2 regions of the Caballeronia sp. INML1 genome follow, and region 2 is predicted to be linked to the other one. Evidence: riboswitches for the same ligand, from Rfam matches in the RefSeq annotation. Region 2 holds a riboswitch; the other holds the start of a gene.
What was found. Region 2 has a riboswitch for glycine ahead of gcvT (glycine cleavage system aminomethyltransferase GcvT). Riboswitches for the same ligand answer to the same signal wherever they lie in the genome.

Region 1: another riboswitch for glycine. It lies ahead of NCR38_RS30355 (D-amino acid dehydrogenase); the one in region 2 lies ahead of gcvT (glycine cleavage system aminomethyltransferase GcvT).

The regions. Positions count from the first base shown of each region.
Region 1 is NZ_JALQDT010000076.1:24,300-35,850, reverse strand. Features, by position in the region: gene NCR38_RS30395 (hypothetical protein) at 1-149, shown strand, start outside; gene NCR38_RS30390 (hypothetical protein) at 249-887, opposite strand; gene NCR38_RS30385 (SLATT domain-containing protein) at 1,515-2,039, opposite strand; gene NCR38_RS30380 (VOC family protein) at 2,102-2,509, opposite strand; gene NCR38_RS30375 (helix-turn-helix domain-containing protein) at 2,506-3,015, opposite strand; gene NCR38_RS30370 (LysR family transcriptional regulator) at 3,254-4,138, opposite strand; gene NCR38_RS30365 (aspartate aminotransferase family protein) at 4,216-5,517, shown strand; gene NCR38_RS30360 (VOC family protein) at 5,581-6,060, opposite strand; gene NCR38_RS30355 (D-amino acid dehydrogenase) at 6,100-7,374, opposite strand; glycine riboswitch at 7,440-7,544, opposite strand; glycine riboswitch at 7,555-7,628, opposite strand; gene NCR38_RS30350 (cation:proton antiporter) at 7,749-9,002, shown strand; gene NCR38_RS30345 (LuxR C-terminal-related transcriptional regulator) at 9,060-9,878, shown strand; gene NCR38_RS30340 (MFS transporter) at 10,019-11,374, shown strand; gene NCR38_RS30335 (FAD-dependent oxidoreductase) at 11,396-11,551, shown strand, end outside.
Region 2 is NZ_JALQDT010000043.1:18,561-30,111, forward strand. Features, by position in the region: gene NCR38_RS13160 (alginate lyase family protein) at 1-195, opposite strand, end outside; gene gcvP (aminomethyl-transferring glycine dehydrogenase) at 320-3,250, opposite strand; gene gcvH (glycine cleavage system protein GcvH) at 3,304-3,684, opposite strand; gene gcvT (glycine cleavage system aminomethyltransferase GcvT) at 3,746-4,870, opposite strand; glycine riboswitch at 4,987-5,118, opposite strand; glycine riboswitch at 5,129-5,231, opposite strand; gene NCR38_RS13180 (oxidoreductase) at 5,314-6,360, opposite strand; gene NCR38_RS13185 (UvrD-helicase domain-containing protein) at 6,506-8,593, shown strand; gene NCR38_RS13190 (cytochrome c5 family protein) at 8,667-9,581, opposite strand; tRNA gene NCR38_RS13195 (tRNA-Arg) at 9,886-9,961, shown strand; gene NCR38_RS13200 (aromatic ring-hydroxylating dioxygenase subunit alpha) at 10,032-11,051, opposite strand; gene NCR38_RS13205 (GGDEF domain-containing protein) at 11,243-11,551, shown strand, end outside.

The sequences.
Region 1 (11,551 bases), on a different contig from region 2:
TCCACGACGGCACGAAGATCACGCCGCAGGTTTATCGCTCGGAGCGGCTTGCCGTCGATGAAATCAAGCTGCGCGGGTATTCGCCGCTGGTCGCGACCGTGCGTGTGACGGACAAGACCGTCGATGATCACTGGCAGCCTGCCAATTAAAGAACCCACACGCGCTTCGCGTCTCGCGCGAAGCGCATTCTCCTTTCCAGTCTCGCCCCCGCCTGGCCGGAAGTTTTTATCCGGCGATTCGCCTTCCGCTCAATTCTTCGCTTTGCCCGGCTTCCAGCTTCCGTCGGCGGTCATGGCCGGTTTCACCGGTGATGGAATGGCCGCGACCTTTTGAAATTCCTTTGTCCCTGTTTTCGCTCGTGCAACCGGGGGAGGATTCGGCGATTTGTTCGCCTGCCGATGCTTCGGCTCCGCGCTAGCGACGCGGCGTTGCGGTTGCTCCGTACACGCACGACCGGTCTTATGCGCACACGCGGCGGCGGGTTTGGAGGCGACCTTGGACACGGGCTTGGAAACAGTCTTGGGCGCGGCTTTGCTCGAGTGCTGCACACGGGTCGCCGAAGGTTTGGCCGCGACCGGTCGTTCGCTCACGACGGCCTCGCGAGTGTGATCATCGCTGGATGCGGCAACCGCAATCAAGGGTGAAGCCGTTTCGACTGGAGGATTCGTCGAAGCGCGAGACGGCGCCTCGACGATTCGCTGCGGCGGCACGTCGGCTTTCGGCGCTGCCTGCCCAACGCTGCCGACCACCGCGACTGGGAGTGTCCCTGCGCGTGGCATCGAAGAATGCTGGTCGAAATAAGCGCGTATCAGGAAACACGCCCCAATCACGATGCCGCCCATTGCGACCGTAGCCAGTATCGAATTCGATGCGCGATGCGGTTCCATCACGGCCGCCGCGCTGGCGGACGCGCTCGCGGGCGCGGACAAACGCGGTTCGCGCCGACGCGGACGCACGGTCCATCGCACGCGCGCCACTTCGTCTTGCGCCTGAAAATGGCGCGTCACGCCGCGCGCCGCTTCGACAGCCCGCAGCGACGTCTCCGCGCCCTTCGTCAGTACCGCCCCGTGCCTGTCCGCGCCGCAGAACGGGCATACGCTTTCTTCTACGGATGAAAGGCTTTCACATCGGGGGCAGATGACGAGATATAGCGACGAGCAGCCTGCCCGCTGGTCCATTGTCACACTCCATCCGAATCAGTTCGGAAGGCCGATCGACAATCAGCGATCGCCCGGTCGCAAGTAATACATACGAATCACCGTAGCACACCGGGCAACGTTTCGGAAGAACAAACAAACGCATTGGATGCGTTCAATCTTCAGGTGAATAAGGCACTTTGGAAGATGCGTCCGGCTATGCATTCAAATGGGCGACGAGCGCGAGAAGCCGAGTGATTTCGCGCGTTCTGCGTTTCGCGCGACGGTGCGTTGAGGAAGACAAACGGTAGCGCCGGCGCAAAAATTTCAATGTACTGACCATTCAAGCTCTAATCGAGATACCGCGGCTGACCGAGCTTACCCCTTCGCCTCCATCGCCCCGCCACTCGCCAGCGTGCGCGGCAAATGCGGCGCGGTCTGCGCGATATGGTCGAGTTCGTCGCGCACTGCATCGATCACGCGGACATCGTGCATACAAGGGTCCGCTGCATGGATCGCCTCGAGACGCCGCCGCACCGCGCCGTACTGCGCACCCGCACGCCGATGGAGTTCGGCCCGCTCGCTGTAGCGCAGGAACGTCTGCAATGAGGCGAGCACGGCCGCGCTGAGACTCGTCATGCCGATCACGACGCGCACATCCGGCGACATCGCCGTCGCGACGAGCGACAGGAACGCCGACGTGCCCGTCGCCGCCGTGATGCCGATGACACCGAGGCCGAGCCGTCTGCCGCAGCCTGTCAGCCTGTCGGCCATCGTGTAGTGACGAATTTGCGATTCGCGGGCACGCCTGATCCAGGCCAGCACGAGCGCCGGCGTGTCGCGAGGCGGATCGTACGAGTCAGCCGTGCCGGTTCGTTGCGGTTGAAGGTGCAAGTCGGTCATGTTCTAAACGTTGTATGAACAGACTTCATCTTCTCCGCAAGCACGGACAGATCATGTCCCGATCAGCGCGGCGCCTGGATCACCTTCCAGCCGTTGCCGGCGGGATCGCGGAATCCTGCATCGACGCTGCCGAAGCGATCGACCGGCTCCTGCGTGAACTCCACGCCGCTCGCCTTCAACCGCTCGTAGGTGGCGCGGCAATCCGCGACGGACAGCACGAGCGGCGGCATCGCGCCCTTCGCGACCATCGCGCGCAAAGTGAGCGCGGTGGCGTCGTCGTGAATGGGCGGGCCGGGCGCGAACAGGCCGAGCTGAAACGACGGTTGATCCGGATGCTGCACGGTGAGCCATCGGTACGTGCCGTTGCGCACGTCGGTTTGAACGCGGAATCCGAGCTTGTCGACGTAGAACGCGAGCGCTTCGTCCTGATCGTCGACATAGATGCCCACCACGCTGATGCCCTGGTTCATGCGACCTCCTTCGTTGAAGATGGCCGCACTGTACCGTTCGCCCCGCGCCGCCGCTTCTCCAAAACTGCGATCGTGAGATCGGGGCGCTGCGCCGCCTTCAGCACGCAGGCGGGCACGCGCTCGAGCGCGGGAACGTCTGCGCGGGATTCGATGCGCATCGCGCCCGGACTGTGACCGGTGATATCGCGAAAGATGCGGCCGAAGGTGCCGAGGCTCTCCCACCCGGTGACGAAGGCGATGTCCGTGACGGAAAGATCGGTGTCGCGCAACAGCGTGACGGCCTGCTCGATGCGCCGCGTCAGCAGATAGCGATGCGGCGGAATCCCGAACGCCCGCTTGAACGAGCGCGCGAAATGCGCTTCGGAAACGCCGCTGACTTCGGCGAGGCGCCTGACCGGCCAGTCTTCATGCGACGACGCATCCATGCGGTCCTTGGCGCGCAAGAGGCGCCGCAGCAGCGCCGGGTCTTGCGAGTCGTCGGCGCTGTCGTGGTCGCGAGATGGCATGGCGTTCAGGGCGCGGAAAGTGAGCGGAAAGTGAGCGGCTAGTGTAGCCCGCGCGCGCAATCTTCCGCCGCAAAAGAAAAACGTCGTGCGGACGGAATCCGCACGACGCGAAGTCGCTCACTCCCTGGAGGGAAAAGAGCTGGAGGGGATGGAAAGCATCGTAGCGCGCGTCAGCAAATCGCCAAGCGCCGGAAAGCGGGCGATTCTCGGCCTACTTCGCCGAATCGAATCAATCTCATCAAAGCAACGGCAGCGTGAGCCGGATGTGGTCCGCAAATGCCGCCGTCAGCAGCGAAGGCCGGTCCCGCGCGAACTTCAGCGATATGCCCACGCCCGGCAACGCAGGCAGGCCGGGGTCGGCATTCAGCACGCAGAGGTCCGCGGGCACCGCCGTCTGCGTGATGACCGCGAAGGCCTGCCCGGAGCGCACGAGCGCGGTGAGACCCGCGAGGCTGCTGCTCGCGTACGCGATGCGATACGCCTTGCCCGTGCGCTGCAACGCCTCACACGCGGCAATGTGATCGAGCGTATCCGGATCGGAGAGCGCGAGCGGCAACGGGTCGTAGTGCGCCGAATCCATGCCCGGACAGCCGATCCAGACAAGCTGCTCGCGCCGGATCACGTCGTCGCCGGGGCTGTCTTCGGGCAGCGAGAGCATCGCGAGATCGAGCGCCCGCTTCTTCAACTGCTCGGCGAGCCGGGGCGTCGGGCCGCACACGACTTCCACCAGCGCATGGGGATGCTGGCTCGAAAACTGCCGCAACAAGGCCGGCAGAAAAACGGCGGCGTAGTCGTCCGGACAGCCGAAACGGATGCTGCCCGACAGCCCCTTGCCGCATAAATCGGCCATCGCCTCGTCGTGCAGCCGCAGGATGCGCTGCGCGTGAACGAGCAGACGCTCGCCGGGATTCGTCAACACGACGCCTCGGCCAGTGCGCTGAAAGAGCGGCTGATCGACGATCTCTTCCAGCCGCTTCATCTGCTGACTGAGCGCGGACTGCGTCCGGCCGATCCGCTCCGCCGCGCGGCTCAGCGCCCGCACTTCCGCGATGACGGCAAACGATCGCAGCAATTCGATCTCGAGCGAAAGACTCAAGGTATTAGCGCCTCTTCTATCTTGCATTAGAACTATTCGATTCTATAAAACCAGAGCGCCGACTACACTGCAAATTCCCTTCACCTTTCGAGAGGAGAAGCAAGGTGTCCCGGAACGACGACGCAATTTTTTGGCAGAACGCCAGACAGCACCTCATCCGCTACGGCGGCACATTCGAGCCGATGATCATCGAGCGCGCCCAGGGCAGCTTCGTCTACGACGCCGACGGCCGCGCGATCCTCGATTTCACGTCGGGACAGATGAGTGCCGTGCTGGGGCACAGTCACCCTGAAATCGTGTCGGTGATCAGCGAATATGCGGGCAAGCTGGACCATCTCTTCAGCGGGATGCTGTCGCGTCCCGTGGTCGATCTCGCGACGCGTCTCGCCGATATCACGCCCGCCGGGCTCGATCGCGCGCTTCTGCTCAGCACGGGCGCGGAGTCGAACGAGGCGGCGATCCGCATGGCGAAGCTCGTCACGGGGCGGTACGAAATCGTCGGCTTCGCGCAGTCGTGGCACGGCATGACGGGCCATGCCGCGTCGGCCACGTACAGCGCCGGGCGCAAGGGCGTCGGTCCGGCGGCGGTCGGCTCGTTTGCGATTCCCGCGCCGTTTCCGTATCGCCCGCGCTTCGAGCGCAACGGTCACTACGACTGGCTCGCGGAACTCGACTACGCGTTCGATCTCGTCGATCGTCAGTCGAGCGGCAATCTCGCGGCGTTCATTGCGGAGCCGATCCTGAGCTCGGGCGGCATCATCGAATTGCCGGAAGGCTACATGGCGGCGCTGAAGCGCAAGTGCGAGGCGCGCGGCATGCTGCTGATTCTCGATGAAGCGCAAACCGGCATCGGCCGCACGGGCACGATGTTCGCGTGCCAGCGCGACGGCGTCACGCCCGACATCCTCACACTATCGAAAACGCTGGGCGCGGGTTTGCCGCTCGCGGCCACCATCACTTCGGCGGCGATCGAAGAAAGAGCGCACGAACTCGGCTATCTGTTTTACACGACGCACGTGTCCGATCCGCTGCCGGCTGCCGTCGGCTTGCGCGTGCTGGACGTGGTCGAGCGCGATGGGCTCGTCGCGCGCGCGAACGTGATGAGCGCGCGGCTCAGACGCGGGCTGCTCGATCTGATGGAGCGCTTCGACTGCATCGGCGATGTGCGCGGACGCGGTCTGCTGCTGGGTGTGGAGATCGTCAGGGATCGCCGCACGAAGGAGCCCGCCGATGGACTCGGCGCGAAGATCACGCGCGAGTGCATGAAGCTCGGGTTGAGCATGAACATCGTGCAGTTGCCTGGCATGGGCGGGGTGTTTCGTATCGCGCCGCCGCTTACCGTGAGCGAGGAAGAGATCGATCTCGGGATTGATTTGCTCGGCAAGGCTATCGAGCGTTCGCTGTAGGTTTTGCCGGATCCCGGCGAAAGCCCGATTAACAAAAGCTCCAAGCACGCCCTGGACGTAGCGTCAACGATGCGCGCCCGCCGCCGCGCGCTCGATCGCGGCGATATCGATCTTCTTCATCGTCATCATCGCGTCCATCGCGCGTCGCGCGGCTTCGCGATCGGGGCCGCTGAAAATCTCGAGCATCCGCTTCGGCGTGATCTGCCATGAAAAACCCCAGCGATCCTTGCACCAGCCGCACCGACTTTCCTCGCCCCCATTGCCGACGATCGCGTTCCAGTAGCGATCGGTCTCTTCCGCGCTGCCGGTATGCACCATGAAGCTCACCGCTTCGTTCGGCTTGAAGTTCGGGCCGCCGTTCAGTCCGAGGAAGCGCTGGCCGAGCACGGTGAACTCGACGGTCAACTCCGGCCCCTGCCCCACGCCCGGCTTCGCGGACGCATGGCCCGCGCCGACGCGGCTATCGGGAAAGGTGGCGGCGTAGAACTCCGCCGCTTCACGGGCATTACCGTCGAACCAAAGGCAATTGACGAGTTCGGCCATTTCGCGCTCCTTCGGACAGTGAACAGTGCGCCGACGATATCACGCCGGCGTATCCATCCTCACCCGCGACGACGCGCCAACGTGCACGCGCTTCGAAGGCAAACGCTGCAACACCGCCTCCGCAACGATCTCCGCCGTCGCGGCCGACAAGGTCCAGCCGAGATGCCCGTGCCCGGTGTTATAGAACACGCCCGGACGCCTGCCCTGCCCGACTTTCGGCAGCATGCCGGGCAACATCGGGCGCAGGCCGCTCCACGGAATCACGCGCGCGGTCGACACATCGGGGAAATGACGCCGCGTCCATTCGACGAGCGGCGCGATGCGGTCCGCGCGGATATCGCGATTGAAGCCGTTCAGCTCCGCCGTGCCCGCGACGCGGAAACGGTCCGCGCCGAGCCGGCTCGTGACGATTTTCGCGCGGTCGTCGAGCAGGCTGACCCACGGCGCGCGATCGCGGCTCTTCGCATCGTCGAGACAGACGGTGATCGAATAGCCCTTGACCGGATAGACGTTGAGATGATCGCCCGCCATCGATGCAAACGCCCGGCTGCCCACGCCCGCGCAGATCACGATGCCATCGAACTGGAGCGCCTGCGCCTCGCCCGCATGCTCGACGGTCAGCGTGAGCCGCCCCGCCTGTTCGTCGATGGATGTCACCGACGTGTCGTAGCGGAACTCGACGCCGTGCCGCGCGCATGCATCGGCGAGTCCGCGCGTGAACTTGTGGATGTCGCCGGTGGAATCCGACGGCGTGAAGAAGCCGCCATGAAACGAGCCGCGCAAGGCCGGTTCGATCGATGCGATCTCTTCCGGCGCGACCGGGTGACGGTCGAGGCCCGCATCGCGCAGGATTTCGTTGACCCTCGATGCGGCGTCGAACTCCTTGCGGGTCGCGTAGAAATGCAGAATGCCGCGCCGTTCGAGATCGAAATCGATGTTCTCGTCCCGCGCGATGCGAAACAGATGCTCGCGCGCCGCGATCGCAAGGCGCACCGTCTCGGCGGCATTCGCACGATAGTTCGGAATCTGACGCAGGAACTCGCCGATCCAGCTGTACTTGTGCCAGCCCGGCCGCGGATTCATCAGGAGGGGCGCGTCGCGCGTGAACATCCACTTGAGCCCTTTCAGCACGGTGGAACGGCTATTCCACACTTCGGCGTTGCTCGCCGAGAGTTGCCCGCCATTGGCGAAGGACGTTTCCATCGCCGCATAGCGATGACGCTCGAGAACGGTGACGCGAAAGCCGCGCTGCGCAAGGGCGTAAGCGGTCGTGACGCCGGTGATCCCGGCGCCGATGATGGCGATTCGTGACATGACATGATCCAGATTGATTGAGCATCGCCGGCTTTGGCCACATGCCGCAGCCGGCACCGATGCCCCATCTGTCCATGTACCTGAGAGTTTCGCCCGCGGGCCGCCCGACATTCGCGTCGGCAGCCGGGGCTCCCCTTCGGTGGGCGCGTTCAGGCGCCGCTCTCCAGATGTTCCGGCGCGCACGGTCCTTTTGCCTGAGAGTTTCCGGGGCGGTTGCTCCGTCGGCGTCGTCGCGGGGGACGAGCTCTTCCGTGGCGCGTTGTCGAACTTTTTGACAATACCGGTACAAAACTGACGTGGCAAGCCCCCGTCACGTTGACAGACCGCCGCGCTCGCCGTCAGACTCCCGTCGTTCGTTCTTTCGCAGCTCAAAAATGCCGTCTTCCCAATTGTCCGTCTACTTTTTCGCGCAGGCCGCGGTGATCGTGCTCGCGAGCCAGCTTGTCGGCAGGCTTGCGCAGCGCGTCGGCCAGCCGCAAGTGGTCGGTGAAATGATCGCGGGCGTGCTGCTCGGGCCGTCGCTCTTCGGAATGCTTCTCCCGCACTGGCAGCAGGCGCTCTTTCCCAAGCCGACGATGGGCATGCTCTACGTCGCGGCGCAGCTCGGCGTCGGGCTCTACATGTTCCTCGTCGGCACGGAGTTTCGCGCGGACCATTTCCGCGCCCGCGCAAGAAGCGCGATGAGCGTGTCGCTTGCCGGCATCGTGGCGCCGTTCGCGCTCGCGTTCGCGCTCACGCCGTGGCTGCACACGATCCCCGGTCTCTTCGCGGAGAAGGTGCGGCTCTACGAGGCGTCGCTCTTCCTCGGCGCGGCGATCGCGATCACCGCGTTTCCGATGCTCGCGCGCATCATCCACGAACGGGGGCTTGCCGGCACATCGCTCGGCACGCTCGCGCTGACCGCGGGCGCATTCGACGACGCCGCCGCGTGGTGCATCCTCGCGATCGTGCTCGCGAGCTTCGGCGGCTCGTGGATGGGCGCCTACGCGGCGATCGGCGGCGGCGCGGCCTTCGCGCTCTTCATGATCTTCGCCGGCGGGAAGCTGCTGCGCCGGCTCGCGGCCGGATTGAATCCGCACGCACCGCTGCCCACGAGCGTGCTCGCCACCGTGATGGTGCTGTTCTCGCTCTGCGCATTCGCGATGGACGCAATCGGCATCCATGCCGTGTTCGGCGGCTTCCTGCTCGGCGTGGCGCTGCCGCGCGGCCCGCTGACGGAAAAGCTGCGCGACATGCTGCAGCCCTTCGTCGTCGTGTTTCTGTTGCCGATGTTCTTCACCTACTCGGGCCTCAACACGCGGCTCGACATGCTGATGGACCCGGCCATCATGCTTGCGGCCGTCGTCATCCTGCTCGCGTCGTTCGGCGGCAAGGGCATCGCATGCTGGGCGGCCGCGCGCGCCAATGGCGAGCCTTCCGGCGACGCAATGGCGATCGGCGCGCTGATGAATGCGCGCGGTTTGATGGAACTGATCATCATCAACATCGGACTCGCGGCGGGCGTGATCCTGCCCGGACTGTTTTCGATCCTCGTGCTGATGGCCGTGCTCAGCACGCTGATGGCCACGCCGCTCTTCAACTGGATCGTGCGCCGCAATGCGGCGCTGCGCTCGGCTATCGCGCGCTAGCGGGCGGGAGCGCGGGCTTAGAATAGCGGGACCCACACGTATCTCGTTCAGCCCATCATGCGCTCCTGGCGACTCGACCGCGTCTCATCGAACGGGCAGCTCGATCTCAGCCGCGCGACCGGGCTCGTGTCGTCGATCGGCAGCGAGGATTCCAACGCGCTCGCCGCCGAAGTGCTGAAGCTGCTCGGCGACGTCGCCGCGATTTCGCAGTGCACGATCTTCGCGTATGAATTCGGCAACCGGCCGCGCACGGTGTCGGTGGCGGATCATCGCGGCGGGCGTTTCCTGCGCGATGTCGCCGACACCTACGCGTGCCATTTCTACGCGCTCGACGGCAATCAGAAGATCGTTTCCTCGGCGCGCAACGACAAGCCCGGCTCCATGCTCGTGCTGCATCGGCAGACGAGCGAGGACATCGCGCACGAGGCGTATCGCGCGGCGTGCTATCACCAGCCGAACGTGTCGGACCGCGTGTCGCTGCTCGTGCAGCCGAGCGCGGATCTGTGGCTCTCCGTGAACCTGTATCGCGACACGCGCTTCGGCAACTACCATCCGCGCGAGATCGCGTTGATCGAAGCGATGGCGCCGCTCATCGCGCACGCGGCGAAACATCATTACGCGATCTGCGGGCAGCGCGACATGCCGATCTCGCATCTGATGCTCGCGCGCGTGCGCGGCCTGTGCCCGGAGTTGTCGAAGCGCGAGCTCGACGTGCTGACCGGCGTGCTCGAAGGCCGCACCGCGCAGGAAATCGGCGATGCGATGGGCATCAAGGCGACGAGCGTCGTCACATATCAGAAGCGTGCATACCGCAGGCTCGGCATTTCGAGCCAGCGGCAACTGTTCGCGCTGTGCATCGGGCCGGGCAAGGTCTGACGATTCCCCTGCGTAAGTGTTTTCCCCGGGCCGCTGACGGCCTCGCGCTGTACCCAAATTGAGGACAAGCGGCACGATTGCGCGCTTCATACTCCGACGCATCAGATGTCCGACAGAGCGACACGACCGGAGACGACAGCATGGAAACCACGAGCGCAAGCGGCGCATTAAACGCGACGCAACGCACATCGAACCCGCACACGCAGGAGCCGCCCGTCATCGCGAAAGTTTCGCGGCATCTGCTGTGGTTCCTTTTCGTGCTGTTCTTCTTTTCGTTTCTGGACCGCATCAACATCGGCTTCGCCGGCCTGACGATGATGAAGGACCTCGGCCTCACCAGCACGCAATTCGGCCTTGCGACGACGCTCTTCTATGTCGCGTACATCGCGTGCGGCATTCCGAGCAACATCGTGCTCGCGCGTATCGGCGCGCGCCGCTGGATCGGCACGATCATGGTCGCGTGGGGCCTCGCGTCGACGGCCACGATGTTCGCGACGAGCCCCGCGTCGCTCTATGTATTGCGCGTGCTGGTCGGCGTGACGGAGGCGGGTTTCCTGCCCGGCATCCTGCTTTATCTCACGTACTGGTTTCCCGGCGCATACCGTGCGCGCGCCAATGCGCTTTTCATGATCGCGATGCCCGTGACCGCGGCCGTCGGCTCGGCGCTTTCAGGCTTCATTCTCGGGCTCGACGGCACGCTCGGCCTGAAGGGCTGGCAGTGGCTCTTCCTGCTGGAAGGCTTGCCGTCGGCAGTGCTCGGCCTCGTCGTCTATCGCTATCTCGACGACAACCCCGGCAACGCGCGCTGGCTCGATACCGACGAAAAGCGCGCGCTTGCCGACACGCTCGCATCTGACCATTCCGGCGACGCGAGCGCTCCGGCGCAGCATGCACGCGGCACGAGCATCGTGGCGGAACTGCTTTCGCCGACCGTGGTGAAATTCGCGATCGCGTACTTCTGCCTCGTGAACACGCTCGCGATGGTCGCCGTATGGACGCCGCTCATCGTCAAGAGCTTCAGCGCCGATGCGAGCAATCGCACGATCGGCCTCCTCGCGGCGATTCCGCAGGTCTGCACGATCGTCGCGATGATCGTCTGGGGCCGCCGCTCGGATCGCAAGCAGGAGCGCAAATGGCACCTGATGCTGCCGATGCTCTTCTCCGCCGCGGGCTGGCTCTGCACCGCATGCTCGACGAACCCCGCGCTGCGCATGCTTGGCGTATGCCTCGCGTCGGCGGGCTCATACACGGCGATGTCGATCTTCTGGACCACGCCCGATCACGCACTGAGCTTCAGGGCGCGCGCCATCGGCATCGCGGTCATCAATGCGACGGGCAACATCAGCTCGGCGCTCAATCCGCTGATTGTCGGCTGGCGGAAGGACGCGACGCACAGCTTCACGTCGGGGCTGATCTATTCGGCGGTGTTGCTCGCAATCGGCGCGGTCATCGTCATGATGTTGCCGATCAGGCAAAACGCAGCGCAAGCCGTTTGAGGAACACGCAAGGAGCACTCGATGAACAAGCCATTCAAGCCGTATCCGTTCACGGCGAAAAAGTATGCGGCGCGCGTTCCGGCGCTGGAACAAGGCGTCGAAGTGAAGCGTCATGACGTGACGATCGTCGGCGGCGGTCCGGTCGGACTCGCGGTCGCGCTCGGGCTCGCGAATCAT
Region 2 (11,551 bases):
GTGCGATTGCACCATCTTCACCAGCGCCTTCACACCGGGATCGGCATTGGTGCGTTCGCTCGTCTGCATCGCGGGCGCGGCGCAGAAATTCATCGCGGCCTGCGCGGACGACGCGGCGACGAGCAGCGCGCCGAGCATCGCTCGCGCCGCGCGCGCGCGGATCGTCCCTTTCACCTCTCGCACCTTGAACGCCATGTGAACTCCCTGGTTTGGCTTTTTGGTCCGGGGTGAGATGTTAGCTGTTCTGGAACGCGCCGCAAAACCGCCCGACAATGCTTTACGCTTCCGGGCGGCGCCCTCTCAGGTCCTTCGCGATGCCTTAGTCGTCCGCGTACTCCGATACGGGCACGCACGAGCACATCAGATTGCGGTCGCCATACGCGTTATCCGCGCGTCCGACCGGCGACCAGTACTTGCGCGCCACCAGCGACTTCACCGGATACGCCGCCGCCTCGCGCGTGTACGTGTGCGTCCAGTCATCCGCCGCGACGACCGTCGCCGTGTGCGGCGCGTTCTTCAGCACGTTGTCCTCGCGATCGGCGCGGCCTTCTTCCACCGCACGGATTTCCTCGCGGATCGCGATCATCGCGTCGATGAAGCGGTCGAGCTCTTCCTTCGATTCCGATTCCGTCGGCTCGACCATGAGCGTGCCGGGCACGGGGAAGCTCATCGTCGGCGCGTGGAAGCCGTAGTCGATCAGGCGCTTCGCCACGTCTTCCACCGAGATGCCGCTCGATTCCTTGATCGGCCGAACGTCGAGAATGCACTCGTGCGCAACGAGTCCGCCCGCGCCGCTGTACAGCACCGGATAGTGCGGCGCGAGACGCTTGGCGACATAGTTCGCCGCGAGGATCGCGCTTTCGGTGGCGGCAGTGAGACCTTGCGCGCCCATCATCGCGATGTACATCCACGAGATCGGCAGGATCGCGGCCGAGCCGTAAGGCGCCGACGACACCGCGCCGATGCCCGCGTCGTCGCGCTTGTAACCCGTGGATGCCTGATTCGGCAGGAACTTCGCCAGATGCGCGCCGACTGCAACCGGACCGACACCCGGCCCGCCGCCGCCGTGCGGAATGCAGAACGTCTTGTGCAGGTTCAGGTGCGACACGTCGCCGCCGAACTGGCCAGGCGCGCACAGGCCGACCATGGCGTTCATGTTCGCGCCGTCGACATACACCTGGCCGCCGTGCGAATGCACGATGTCGCAAATCTCGCGGACGTTGCGCTCGAATACGCCGTGCGTCGACGGATACGTGATCATGATCGCCGCGAGATTCGCGGAATGCTTTTCGGCCTTCGCCTTCAGATCTTCGATATCGACGTTGCCGTTCGAATCGCACGCAACGACGACGACCTGCATGCCCGCCATCTGCGCCGACGCCGGATTCGTGCCGTGCGCGGACGCCGGAATCAGGCACACATTGCGATGCCCTTCGCCGCGCGATTCGTGATACGCGTGGATGATGAGCAGCCCCGCGTATTCGCCTTGTGAGCCGGCGTTCGGCTGCAGCGAAACAGCCGCGTAACCCGTGCACGCGACGAGCATCTGTTCGAGCTGATCGATCATCGTGCGATAGCCGACCGTTTGCTCGGCGGGCGCAAACGGGTGAATCTGCGCGAACTCGGGCCACGTGACGGGCAGCATTTCGGATGTCGCGTTGAGCTTCATCGTGCAGGAGCCGAGCGGGATCATCGTGCGGTCGAGCGCGAGATCCTTGTCGGCGAGGCTGCGCAGATAGCGCAGCATTTCGTGTTCGGAGTGGTGGCGATTGAAGACCGGATGCGTGAGGTACGCGCTCGTGCGATGCAGTTGCGCCGGCAGCGGATCGGCTGCGGCCTGATCGAGCGCGTCGATATCGAACGTTTCGGTCTTGCCCGCGACTTCGGCGAACAGCGCGAAGAGCTTGAGCAGGTCGTCGCGCGTGGTGGTTTCATCGAGCGATACGCCGACTTGCGTCGCGCTCACGTGGCGCAGGTTGATATGCGCGGCGTACGCAGCCTGATGCAGCGCGGTCGTGCTCGCGCCGCTGTCGATCGTGATCGTGTCGAAGAACGTGTCGTTGGCGATTGCATAGCCGAGCTTCTTCACGCCGGCCGCAAAAATGGACGCCACGCGGTTCACGCGCAACGCGATCGTCTTCAGGCCGCGCGGGCCATGATAGACGGCATACATGCTGGCCATGATCGCGAGCAGCGCTTGCGCCGTGCAGACGTTCGACGTCGCCTTTTCGCGGCGAATGTGCTGTTCACGCGTTTGCAGCGCGAGGCGCAGCGCGGAATTGCCTTGCGCATCGACGGTCACGCCGACGAGACGCCCGGGCATCTGGCGCTTGAATTCGTCGCGCACGGCCATGTACGCCGCATGCGGCCCGCCGAAGCCGACCGGCACGCCGAAACGCTGCGTATTGCCGATTGCGACATCCGCGCCCCATTCGCCCGGCGGCGTGATGAGCGTCAGCGCGAGCAGATCCGCCGCCGCGACGACATGGCCGCCCGCCGCGTGGATTGCTTCCGCGAGCGCGCGATAGTCGCGCACATCGCCATTCGCGCCGGGGTATTGCAGCAGCACGCCGAACGCGTTCGCGCTCGCAGCATCCGCGGCCGGGCCGACCTTCACTTCGATGCCCGCGGGCTTCGCGCGCGTCTTCACCACTTCGATGGTCTGCGGCAGCACGTCATCGGCGACGTAGAACACGTTCGATTTCGGCTTGCCGACGCGCTGCAGGAGCGTCATCGCTTCGGCTGCGGCCGTGGCTTCGTCGAGCAGCGAGGCGTTCGCCATCGCGAGGCCGGTCAGGTCCATCACCATCTGCTGGAAATTGAGCAGCGCCTCCAGACGGCCTTGCGAAATCTCCGGCTGATACGGCGTGTAAGCCGTGTACCACGCCGGATTTTCGAGCACGTTGCGCAGGATCACCGCCGGCGTGTGCGTGCCGTAGTAACCCTGGCCGATGTAGGTTCGAAACACCAGATTCTCGTCCGCCAGCCGGCGCAGCGACGCGAGCGCTTCCGCTTCGCTCTTCGGCTGCGTGAACGCACCGAGCGGCAGCGTTTCGTTGCGGCGGATCGATTCAGGAATCACCGCGTCGATGAAGGCCGCGCGCGACGCGAAACCGAGCGCTTCGAGCATCGCGCGCTGGTCCGCTTCATCGGGGCCGATGTGCCGCTCGACGAATGCGTCGTGGCATTCGAGCGCGGCGAGTGACAGGGAAGTGCGGTTCATCAGGCGATCCGGGTGTTCGAGCTTCATGTGAGTTCCTGCGATGCGGCTCACCGTTGAGCCGCAATCGTCATTGAGATGAGTTATTCGCCGATCGACTTGCCGTAGCCTTCGGCGTCGAGCAGCTTGTCCAGGCCGGCGTCGCCCGCCGGCTTGATCTTGAAGAGCCAGCTTTCGTACGGCGCGCCGTTCACCTGATCGGGCGCCGACGTGAGCGCGTCGTTCGATGCGACGATTTCGCCCGAGACCGGCGCGTAGATGTCCGATGCCGCTTTCACCGATTCGATGACGGCGATCGCATCGCCCGCGGTCACGGTCTTGCCCGCCGCGGGCAACTCGACGAAGACGATGTCACCGAGCGCTTCCTGCGCGTGATCGGTGATGCCGACGGTCAGCGTGCCATCGGATTCGGTGCGGACCCATTCGTGCGATTCGGTGTATTTCAGATCGGCCGGGATGCTCATTGGATGCTCCTTGCGTGTGCTTTCGTGAGGTTCTTGATTCGAGGAAACGGGCGCGACGGCGTTACGACAGCTCGACGAGAACCTTGCCGTTGCGCACGAACGGAAGTTTTACCACGCGCGCCGGAAGTTGCTTGTCGCGGATGACGACCTGCACCGTGTCTCCGACGGCGACAGCCGCCGGCACGCGCGCGAAGGCGATGGATTCCTGCATCGACGGCGAAAAGGTGCCGCTCGTGATCTCGCCGTCGCCGTGCGGCGTGACGACTTTCTGATGGGCGCGCAGCACGCCGCCCGCCTTGCCGTTTTCCTTGATCAGCACGAGCCCGACGAAATTGGCCTTGGAGCCGTGCGCCTCGAGCGCGCTGCGGCCAACGAAATCGCGCTGCGTTTTCAGATCGACGGTCCATGCGAGGCCGGCGTCGAGCGGCGAAACCGTCTCGTCCATGTCCTGACCGTACAGGTTCATGCCGGCTTCGAGACGCAGCGTGTCGCGCGCACCGAGGCCGGCGGGCTTCACGCCCACGGCGGCGAGCGCGTTCCACAACGCTTCGACTTGTGTCGCCGGAACGACGATCTCGAAGCCGTCCTCGCCGGTATAGCCGGTGCGCGCGAGCATCAGCTCGCCATATTGCGTCGACGGGAAAACGGCCGCGTTGAATGGCTTGATGTCCTGAGTTTGCGCGCGCGTGTCCGGCAGCACTTGCCAGGTCTTTTCGCGCGCGGTCGGGCCCTGAACGGCGATGATCGCGAGATCGCGGCGCGGCGTGATGGAAAGATTGAATTCGCCTTCGGCATTCAACTGGCCGAACCAGGCGATGTCCTTTTCCGCCGTCCCCGCGTTCACGACCACGCGGAAACTCGTTTCGGAAAAGTAGTAGACGATCAGATCGTCGATCACGCCGCCGTTGCCGTTGAGCAGGCACGAGTAGAGCGCACGGCCGGGCGTCGTGAGCTTGTCGACGTTATTGGCGATGGCGTACCTGAAGAATTCGCGGACGGCGTCGCCCTCGAAATCGACGACGCGCATATGCGACACGTCGAACATGCCGGCGTCGGTGCGCACGGCGCGATGCTCGTCGATCTGCGAACCGTAGTTGACGGGCATGTCCCAGCCGCCGAAATCGACCATGCGCGCGTTCAGCGCGAGGTGGGCGGCGTGCAGGGGCGTGTGTTGAAGTTCGGTCATCGGGGCCTCGGTTCGCGAAACAAAAAAGGCCACGCCGCGCACATTTCGCCCGGCCGATGCCTTTTCGTGCTGCCGAAAGCAGCGCGCAAGGCTCATGCCCCGTAGCGGATGCGATGCGTGACCCCTCTGTCCTCGGTACCTGAGAGATTGCGCGAACCGTGCACGGTCGTGCTGCGGTTCATCGCGCGCCCCTTCGGTGGGCAACTGGCTTCATGAGGAAGCCGCTGCCGCTCTCCAGAGTGCGAGGAAACGAATTCCTCGACGCCGTCGGTCCTTTTGCCTGAGAGTTTGCGGGTATGCCCCTTCGGCGGCGCGGTCTTCGCTGCATGAACGAAACCACGCGCTCTCCCGACGCGTGCGGCAGAATTTACGCGACCGAATAGGGCTTGTCAAACGGATTCGGGCGCGTTCGATGGACACCGAACACGTCCGCTGAACGATGTTCAGTCGAGTTGCCGAAACGGCACGCGCCGCCCTTCCCGGTCACTCTGAATCGCCAGTTCGATGATCGTCATCGTATCGACCGCGTCCTGCGGCGAAATGGGAAACGGCTTGCCGTCCTGAATCGACGCCGCCAGCGCGCGATAAAACTCGATATACGCGCCGTCCTTCGTGGCGAATTCATGGCGCAGGTCGAGATCGCCATCGACTTCGCGCAGCACGCCCGGCGGATTCTTCGCAAACTCCGGATTGCCGGGCCGCATGCCGGAACGCAACTGGTCTTCCTGCGTATCGAGCCCGTTTTTCACATAGCTGCCCCGCGTGCCGTGGATCGCGAAACGTGGCGGTTCCAGCGCCGCGAGCGCGCTGGCGTGCAGGATCACTTCCTTGTCGTCGTAACCGAGCACGAGATGCACGTAATCCGGCGCGTGCGCGTGATCGCGATGCGCCTTCACGAACGCCGTCACCGTCTGCGGCGCGCCGAAGAGCGTCAGCGCCTGATCGATCAGATGCGGCCCCAGATCGAACAGCAGGCCGCCGCCGCGCTCGGCTTCCTCGCGCCAGCGCTGCGGCACTTTCGGGCGAAAACGGTCGAAATGCGATTCGTAATGCGTGATGCGCCCGAGCCGCCCGCTTTCGACGAGCGCGCGCACCGTCATGAAGTCGCCGTCCCAGCGGCGGTTGTGAAACGGCGCGAACACGAGACCGCCTTGCGCGGCGAGATCGGCGAGCGTGCGTGCGTCGCGCGCGGAAAGCGTGACCGGCTTGTCGACGACCACATGCTTGCCCGCCGACAACGCGCGATGCGCGAGATCGAAGTGCGTGTCGTTCGGCGTCGCCACGACGACACATTCGAGCCCGTCGACGGCGAGCAGCGCCTCGAAGTCCGCGACGATCCGCGCGTTCGGATAATCCGCCGTCGCGCGTTCGGCCTGGCTCGTCGCGATGGCCGTCACTTCCGCCCGGCCGCAGTGCTCGATGACGGGTGCGTGAAATGTCGCGCCGGCGAGGCCGTAGCCCATCACGCCGACTTTCAGTGCTGTGCTCATGCGGGCATCGTCCTGTCGTAAATTCGATCGGATATTGTGGCACGAACGAGGGCCGGAACCGCGCCGCCGCTATCGTGTTAACATCGCGCTCTCCTCCGCGCGCGGGTTTCAGCAAGCGCGCCCCGAACTCCAGAAGCCCAATACGATGTCCGCTGGTCTCAACGCCGCGCAAAGCGAAGCCGTGCGCTATCTCGATGGTCCCTGTCTCGTGCTCGCCGGCGCGGGCAGCGGCAAGACGCGCGTGATCACACAGAAGATCGCGCATCTGATCGAAGGACGCGGCTTCGAGCCGAAGCACATCGCCGCGCTCACGTTCACGAACAAGGCCGCGCTCGAAATGCGCGAGCGCACCGCGAAGCTGCTCGAAGGCAAGACGCTCACGACGCCCGGCAAGGAAGGCCGCAAGATTCCCGTCAATCAATTGACGATCTGCACCTTCCACTCGCTCGGCGTGCAGATCATGCGGCAGGAAGCGGAGCACGTCGGGCTGAAGCCGCAGTTCTCGATCATGGATTCGGACGACTGTTTCGGCATGGTCCAGGAACAACTCGGCACGACCGACAAGGGGCTGATCCGCAAGATCCAGTCGATCATCTCGCTGTGGAAGAACGCGATGGTGTCGCCGGATCAGGCGTCCGTGCTCGCGAGCAACGACGACGAGCACCAGGCAGCGATCGTGTATCGCAGCTATGCGGCGACGCTGCACGCGTATCAGGCGCTCGATTTCGACGATCTGATCCTGCGTCCCGCGCAGCTTTTCGCCGAGAACGAGCAGGTGCGCGACAAGTGGCAGAACCGCCTGCGTTATCTGCTGATCGACGAGTATCAGGACACCAACGCCTGTCAGTACGAATTGCTGAAGCAGCTCGCCGGCCCGCGCGCGGCGTTCACGGCGGTCGGCGACGACGATCAGGCCATCTACGGCTGGCGCGGCGCAACGCTCGAAAACCTCGCGCAGCTCGGCAAGGATTTTGCGAAGCTGCACGTCGTCAAGCTGGAGCAGAACTATCGCTCGACGGTGCGCATCCTGACGGCGGCGAACAATGTCATCGCGAACAATCCGAAGCTGTTCGAAAAGAAACTGTGGTCCGAGCACGGCATGGGCGACACGATCACCGTCACCGGCTGCAACGACGAGGAGCACGAGGCGGAATCCGTCGTGTTCCGGCTATCGGCGCACAAGTTCGAGCGGCGCACGCAGTTCCGCGACTACGCGATTCTTTATCGCGGCAATTTTCAGGCGCGCATCTTCGAGCAAGTGCTGCGGCGCGAGCGCATTCCTTATGTGCTGTCGGGCGGGCAGTCGTTTTTCGACAAGGCGGAGATCAAGGATCTCATCGCGTATCTGCGCCTGATCGCCAATCCCGACGACGATCCCGCGTTCATTCGCGCGATCACGACTCCGCGGCGAGGCGTCGGCAATACCACGCTCGAAGCGCTCGGCGCGTTCGCGGGCGCGGCGAAGGTGTCGCTCTTCGAGGCGGTGTTCATGGGCGGCATCGAGGCGCGTCTGTCTGCGCGGCAGGTCGAGCCGCTACGCACCTTCTGCGAATGGATTCGCCGGCTGTCGGACCGCGCGGCACGCGATCCCGCGACCGAAGTGCTCGACGACATGATGGAAGCCATCCACTACGAGTCGTATCTCTACGATGCGTACGACGAGCGCCAGGCGCAGTCGAAATGGCAGAACGTGCTCGAGTTTCTCGAATGGCTCAAGCGCAAGGGCACGAAGCCCGAAGCCGCGCCGGGAACGGAGCAGACAGGCTACGACACCGCCGACGGGTTCGCCGATGAAGGCAAGAACCTGCTCGGCCTGATCCAGACCGTCGCGCTGATGTCGATGCTCGAAGGCAAGGAGGAAGATCCGGATGCGGTGCGGTTGTCGACGGTGCATGCGTCGAAGGGACTGGAGTATCCGCACGTGTTTCTGGTGGGCGTCGAAGAAGGGATCATGCCGCATCGCGGCAGCTCGGACGACGACGCGCCCGTCGACGATTCGCGCATCGAGGAAGAGCGCCGGCTGATGTATGTCGCGATCACGCGCGCGCAGCGCAGTCTGCATCTGAACTGGTGCAAGAAGAGAAAGCGCGCGCGGGAGACGGTGGTGTGCGAGCCCTCGCGCTTCATCCCCGAGATGCTGCTCGACGATGCGCCGCCACCGACCGCCGAGGAAAAGCCGCTGTCGCCGAAGGATCGTATGGCGATGCTCAAGGCGATGCTGCAGAAACCTTGATGCCTTCTTCGTGCTCCAAACAAAAAACCCTGCGCCGCAAGACGCAGGGTTTTTCTCATTGCACTCGAGAAGGTTACTTCGCCGCGTTCACCATGTAATCGACGGCCGCCTTCACGTCCGCATCCGGCGCGTTCGATCCGCCCTTCGGCGGCATCGCGCCTTTGCCGTGCAGCGCGTAGTTATAGACGGTGTCCATCGGCTCCTTCAGGCGCGGCGCCCATGCGGCCTTGTCGCCGAACTTCGGCGCGTTGAGCACGCCGGCCGCGTGACACGCCTGGCAGACTTGCTCGTAGAGTGCCTTGCCGGCCTGCGCGGCATCCGCGCTTTGACCGCCGGCCGCCGGCGCAGCCGATGCAGCCTGCGGCACCGATGCCAGCGCCGCGACGGCTGCCGCCGCCTGCGCGTTCTCATTCGCGCTCGCTCCCGCCGGAGCCGCCGCGCCCGAAGCCGCTGCCGCACCTGATGCGCCCGCGCTCGCCGCTGGGCCCGACGCGGGTTGCGCCGGTTCGGCCAGTTTGCCGCCGCTGCCGTTCGCCATATAGACAACCGCGCGCGCAATTTCGAAGTCGCTGTAATCGTCGGGGCTGGCGCCGCCGCGTGCGGGCATCGCGCCCTTGCCGTTGAGCGCGTTGTGCAGGAGCGTGTCGTAGCCTTCGCCGATGCGCGGGGCCCACGCGCCGGCATCGCCGAACTTCGGTGCGCCAGCGGTGCCCGCTGCGTGACAGGCCGAGCAGACGGCCTTGAAAACTTCTTCGCCGGTCTTGTAGACGCGCGGTGCGTTGGCATCGCGGATATCGACCTGCGCGGCGGGCGCGATGCGCTCCTTCACCGACTGCTCGATGTCCGTGCCCGCGCCGGTACGCGTCGAGTTGTTCACATACACCGCGAGCAGAATGATGATGGCGACCGGGATGCCGAATCCCGCGATGACCGCGGCGATGAGTTGGCCGGGTGTCTTGATCGGGGCTCCGTGGGGTGCTTCGCTCATGCTTGTCTCGTCTCCCGTTTTTTGGTGTGAGTCGGTTCAGTGACAGCGTGACAGCTACCGCATTGCGCTTGCGCGGGCCTTGGGGAAAGGCACGGTCGATTATAGACGGAACGCTTAACTGTCGGCGCGAGGTGGCCGGGGCGGCGGTGCGGGCGTTTACCCGAATCGTGTGATGCTTCGCGCGATGCGTCCAGGCCCGTGCGATGGACGAAGTCATGGAAAACAGGTATTCTCTCGGATTCGCATGGGCCTTGTAGGCGCCTTTTGTTTTCGGGCGCTCCCTCACGCAAGGCCTTTCTCCGATGCGCCCGTAGCTCAATGGATAGAGTACTGCCCTCCGAAGGCAGGGGTTGCTGGTTCGATCCCAGCCGGGCGCGCCAATGAATTCCCCCTCGATCCGGTTGTCGTTCGTTGGTTGTTTCTGTCCGCGATTCCGCCGGCCCGGCTGAACTAGCGCTCGCCGGAAAACGCTCCCGATTCGCCCACCATCGTCCCCCACCCAAACCCCATCCCCGCCAACCACCTCCGATACGCCACCGCCATCCGATCACACCGCTGATGCAGCTCCGCATCGAGATCGAGCGGCAGACGCCGAGGCCATTGCGACTCGACGATCGGCGTGTCCTGCATCAGGATCTCCATATTGAAGTCGTAGAGCGCCTGATCGGAATGCGTCGTGTCGTCCTCATGAATCGACACGAGCCACGCGCGCGTCTCCGTCTGCGTCACCGGCGACGCCGCCAGCATGATATGCAGCGCGCCCTGCCCGCCCGATGCCATCTTCGTGAGACTCGCGATCAACGGCCGCTTGACGCGATACACATAGTCGATCATCGCGCCGCCGCCCTGCCCCGGAATCCCCGCGGGCTGCCAGTATCGACACTGCCGCGCTTCGAGTCCGCCATCGGAAGTCTGCACGACTTCATAGTCCGGCACTTCCGTATGCGTCTCTTCGCCCAGAATCCCCACATGCACGAACGAAAAGTGCGCCATATCGAGAAAATTCTCGACGACGCGCGGCGCCGACGACCTCACAGTCTGCGGCGCGAGATTGATGCGCCGCCCCCCGGGAATCGCGGCTTCGGGAAAGAAATCGAGCGCGTAAGCCGGTTCGCTCAAGCACATCCACACGACGCCGTACTTCTCCTCGCTGACGAAGGTCGTCGCGCAGGCACGCTTCGAAGGACGCAGCGACGGATTCGACGGAATGTGCAGACACTGCCCTTCGATGTCGTAACGCCAGCCGTGATAAGGGCACACGATCTGATCGCGCATCACATGTCCGAGCGACAACTGCGCGCCCCGATGCGGACAGTAATCGCGCCACACATGCGCCGCGCCGACACTGTCACGCCACACGACGATCCGCTCATCGGCGACGACGAACCCGCGCGCAGCGCCTTCGGGAACGTCTTCGCTATTGCAAACCGGCAGCCATTCGCCAGCCAGAGAAAGAGATTCGTCGCGCATCACAGTGAATCAGAAATAGAAGTCCGAAAGCCGTTATTACACGAAACACAGCGTCTTCACAAAACGTTGCAAAATAGCGGATCGCTCGCTCGGCGCAATTCGATGCCACTCCATCCAGCCGATGCCACGCGACGGGGCCGCAGTACATGACAGCAAGATAAAAGAAAGAAATCACCATCCAGGGGTTCAGTATGGAGCAGGCGCATCAACCGGCACGCCGGACTTATGCCTTCGCATGGTCCGAACACCGGAATCCCGAACGCGAGCAGGCCACGCTGCGGGTCTGGATGGGAGCGGCGGTTCTTCTGGCCTACGGCGTCTTCGCCTGGCTACGCCCTTCATACGATGCACTGCTGGTTGCACGCCTCGTCGCGCTCTATGTGTCTTACGGCGCGGTGACGCTCCTGATCGTGAGCCGCATGAGTTCGCCTTCGGAGAAGCGTCTCACCGTCACGACCATCGCCGATCAAACCCTGCTCGGGCTCGCGCTCGCGGCGGGC